2 regions of the Sphingomonas sp. NPDC079357 genome follow, and region 1 is predicted to be linked to the other one. Evidence: predicted binding sites of a transcription regulator. Region 1 holds the regulator's gene; the other holds the start of a gene.
What was found. Region 1 encodes LexA, which represses DNA repair genes until DNA is damaged. Its sites were predicted from a motif close to GTTCCNCNCTTGTTCT; they were not measured.

Region 1 (2,195 bases):
CAATCGCGATCTGTGCTGGATGGTTCGACACGTGAAAGGGCGCGTCTGGCGGGTGCTGGCGACGCGCAGCCAGTATCTGTTGCCGGCTAACGCGCTGATACCACTGTGTCGACGCGCGGATGTGGTGGTCAGCGAGCGGCGGCTGCCGCGTGGCTGTCGGGGCAGGTGGTTGACGCTCGACCGGGCGACGCTGGTGAGAACCGGCGGGGTGCGAGTGACGTTTGCGACCGGGCGGGTCGCGACGGTGCGGGCGGTGGGGGATGCGCATCCGTGGCTCGTCGGTGGTGAGCATGAAGCACGGCAAGCGGCAAAAGCGTTGCCGATGTTGGCAGGGTGGTTGTCGATGTTGCCTGTTGAGCGGTCGGACCAGAAACGATGGTCGCTTGCGGCACCGAGCGCTGGCGGATGGCAGTGTGATCGTTGAGCGGGCCAGGGTGCAGTTGGCGGGCCGTCGTATATCATTGCAAATATTCGCCCAACTTGGCCCTGGCGTTCGCCGGGGTGGCAGGTAAGGGCGGCGCGAAGGACGCGCGGGCACTTCGATGTTTGCGAAGGTTGCGCCTATGCGCGCTAATTCAGGAGCACGAAGGAGCGGGGCCCCGGATCAAGTCCGGGGCGACATTTGGGTGGCAGTGGCGCGCTTTACGAGTAGCGGCGGAGCAGGCCGGCGAGCTTGCCCTGTACGCGGACCTGCGCGGGGGCGTAGCGTTGCGGGTCGTAGGCGCGATTGGCGGGGTCTAGACGGATCATCGCGCCTTCGTGACGGAAGTATTTGAGCGTCGCCTCGCTGTCCTCGATCAGCGCCACCACGATCTCGCCGTCGCGCGCGACTTCCTGACGGCGGATCAGCGCATAGTCGCCGTCAAAGATGCCGGCCTCGACCATCGAGTCGCCCGCCACCTCGAGCGCAAAATGCTCGCCCGCCCCGAGCAGCGCCGCGGGCACCGGGAGCATCGTTGACCCCTCGAACGCCTCGATCGGCACACCGGCGGCGATCCGGCCGTGGAGCGGGATCTCGACCACGTCGTTGGCGGGTTCGGGCATGGTGCGCTTGACCGAGGGCGGCGCGGGGCGCTTCGCCTCCGGGCCACGCTCGGGCGCCTTGATGACCTCGAGCGCGCGGGCGCGGTTAGGGAGGCGGCGCAGATAGCCGCGCTCCTCGAGCGCGCTGATGAGGCGGTGGACTCCCGACTTGCTCTTCAGCTCCAGCGCGTCCTTCATCTCCTCGAACGAGGGCGAGACGCCCGTGTCGGCGAGGCGGTCCTCGATGAAGCAGATCAGCTCGTGCTGCTTGCGCGTCAGCATGTCCGGGCGCCTTCCTAGTGAACGGATTGCGAACCTTTATGGAACATAGCGCTGTCCGTCAAGCGATCATCAGGATTTCCGCCGAGTCGCCGGCGCGGGCCGCGGGGGCGTGTGGATCGCGCACGATCAGGCAGGTCGAGCGCGCCAGCGTGCGCAGCATCGAGCTGTCCTGGATGGTCGAGGCATAGGCGCGACCGTCGCGCAATTCGGCGCGCAGATAATCGGTCCGCTCGTTGTTGGCGGGGAGGTCCTCGCCGAGCAAGGCGCGGGAAACCGATGGGAATGGGTCCTTCGCGCCGCTGAGATGCGCGACGAGCGGGCGGACGAACAGCAAGGCGGTGACGAACGCCGACACCGGATTGCCGGGCAGCCCGACCACCGCCATGTCGCTGCGTCGCCCGGCGAGCATCGGCTTGCCCGGGCGCAGCGCAATTCGCCAGAAATCGAGCGTCGTGCCCGCCGCGAGCAGCGCCGGGCGGACAAGATCGTGGTCGCCGACCGAGGCGCCGCCGGTGGTGACGAGAACATCGGCGTTGACAGTGGCGAAGGCCTCGGTCAGCCGGTCGAGCCGGTCGGGGAGGATGCCGAGGTCGACGATCTCGACGCCGGTGCCCGCGAGCAAGGCGCGCAGCAGCAGGCGGTTTGATTCGGGGAGCGCGTCGCCGGAGGTGCCGGGTTCGACCAGTTCGTCGCCGGTCGCGGCGAGCGCGACGCGGACCGGGCGCGCGACCGCGATCCGCGCGACTCCGCCGGTCGCGGCGACCGCGAGCCGGGCGGGGGTAAGGCGCTGGCCTGGCTCGACGAGTGTGTCGCGTTCAGTGAAATCGAGACCCCGGCGGCGGACGTTGCGGCCGACATGCGCGGGGCCTTCGCCATCGAGCGTGAGCGTC
Region 2 (2,195 bases), 850 kb from region 1:
ACATGTCCGGCCTCGCCGCCATGCCCGTCGCGCGCGCTGCGGCGTGGCGCCTTCATCGCGCGGCGGACGACGACATCCTCGCCGGGGCCGAGCACCGGCGGCATCCGGCCCATGCGGCGCAGCGCGCCCGGTTCGTCGGGGGGCATGGGGCGGAACGGGTTTTCGACCAGCTCGGTCTTGCGCGACAATTCCTGCAGCGACGGGCGGCGGTGCGCGGGGAGTGCGTCGACCGTCGCTTGCAGGTCCTCGTTGTGCCAGCCGCGCGTGCCGGGTCGGAACAGCGGCTCGGCAGCCTCGGTGCGGCGCGACAGTTCGCGGAACGGGGTGGCGGCGGCCTCGCTGGTGCGACCGAGCTCACGCTGTGCGGGGCGGCGGTGCACGGGCAGGCTGGCGACCGCGCTCTCGACCTGGTCGCGCGTGTCGGCAAGCCCGCTGCCGGGGTCGGTGCGCGCCCAGCGCGCGCCGGGACGCCAGCCGCCGCCACGCGGCACCGAGCATTGCTGCGCGCGCTCGGCGGCGGCGTCGACACCCAGCGCGTCGAAAGCGGCGCGGCCGTCGGCTTCAGCCGACCGCGCGGCGCGGCGCTCGATCCGCCGCAGCCGGTCGATCGACCAGCTGGGCAGGTAGAGCGAGGCGACCCGTTTCATCGGAGCCCTCCACCAAGAGTTCGAACGGATCGCCGCCGCGCTGGCGCACGCATTCGACGTGCCAGCACGCGCGGCCCAGCCCGCCCCACGGCACCTGCGACGAAGGCGCGTGCGCGACTCGCCAGCGCGTTACCGCCGCGGACGGCGCGGTGATCGGATCGGTGCCGTCGAGGGTCGGGCGGCGCAGCAGCAAGGCGGGGGTGCCGCCGCCCTCGGCGGCGAGTTGCAGCCGGCGTGCCTGCGCCATCTGGACGCGCTTCGCCTCGCCGACCACCGCGCCGAGCCCGCGGTGGCGCAGCCCTTCCTCGACCAGCGCGAGCAATTCGGCGTCGTCGCGCGCCTCGGCATAGACGACGCGCGACGGCGCGAGCCCGGCCTGGAACAGCCCCGGCGCGAACAGGTCGCGCGAGCGCACGACCCACAAGACCTCGCCCTGCGTGCGCGCGGCGATCCCGGCGGCGAACAGCACCGCGGCGGCATCGTCGCCCCAGCCGGTGCCGCGCGAGGATACTTCGTGGAGCGCATCGGTCCGCATTCCGTGGTCGGCAAGGCGCGTGTCGAGTTCAGCGATGCCGAACGGCAGCACGGGCCGGTCACGCGCCTCGCCGGTGATGGCCTGCAAACTCTCGCGGAGCGCGGCAAGGGTGGGAACGGGACCGGGCACAGGCGACTCGCAATCAATATGTTCGCTATTTGTTCCTATCTGCGTTCCGGCGTCAAGGCTTTGCGGTAGCTAGGAATGTGGGGGTCGGCTGCTCCTATTATTCGCCTCGTTCGTCTTCCCGGACTTGATCCGGGATCCCGCTGCTACCGCGGCTGACAAGAAGAAGCGGGGCCCCGGATCAAGTCCGGGGGGACGATCCATGGGGGAAGGAGACTATGCCGCCTCCGCCTGATCCTCCGCCGAGCGTGTCACCCGCAAGATCTCGCTCACCACGCGGCGTTGCTCGCGGCGGGTGACCACCGGCGCGAGGCGTCCGGTGTCGTCGCAGGCTATCGCGGTCGCCGCGAACGGCGCGCCGTCGGTCTGCCGCGCGAGCGTCACCTCCCAGCGCGGGCGCGCGGTGCCGACCATCGGCACGGTGCCGATCCGCCAGCGAGTAGCCGCCAACGAGGTGGCCGCGAACGGATCACCGCCTTCGCGGGCGGGGCGTTTGAGCAACAGCGCGACGGTGCGCCCCCGCATCGCGGCCTGATGCATGCGCTTCGTTGCCGCAGGAGTGGCGCGGCGCACCTCGCCGATCACCGCGCCGAGGGCCGGATGGCGCAGGCCTTCCTCCATCAATGCGAGCACCCCGGCGTCGTCGTCGGCCTCGGCATGGATCACGCGCTTCGACATCAAACCGGATTGGGTCAGCGCAGGCGCAAACAGGTCACGCCGCCGGACCACCCAAAGGATCGGCCCCCACGCCCGCGCCGCAACCCCCGCGACGAACAAGGTCGCCGCCGCATCGTCGCGCAGCGATGGCGTCGCCGCCGCAACCTCATGCAGCGCATCGAGCCGCAATCCCCCGTCGGTCAGGCTCGAGTCGATGTCCGGCACCCCGA

Region 2: ACI2JO_RS05970 (ImuA family protein) is a predicted target of LexA. The motif match lies at 1,332-1,347, and genes of this name have one in related genera.

Annotation. Positions count from the first base shown of each region.
Region 1 covers NZ_JBJDOM010000001.1:416,534-418,728, reverse strand. The annotation lists gene ACI2JO_RS01850 (ComEC/Rec2 family competence protein) at 1-424, shown strand, start outside; gene lexA (transcriptional repressor LexA) at 643-1,305, opposite strand; gene ACI2JO_RS01840 (molybdopterin molybdotransferase MoeA) at 1,364-2,195, opposite strand, start outside.
Region 2 covers NZ_JBJDOM010000001.1:1,270,453-1,272,647, reverse strand. The annotation lists gene ACI2JO_RS05975 (DUF6504 family protein) at 1-647, opposite strand, end outside; gene ACI2JO_RS05970 (ImuA family protein) at 562-1,311, opposite strand; gene ACI2JO_RS05965 (ImuA family protein) at 1,525-2,195, opposite strand, start outside.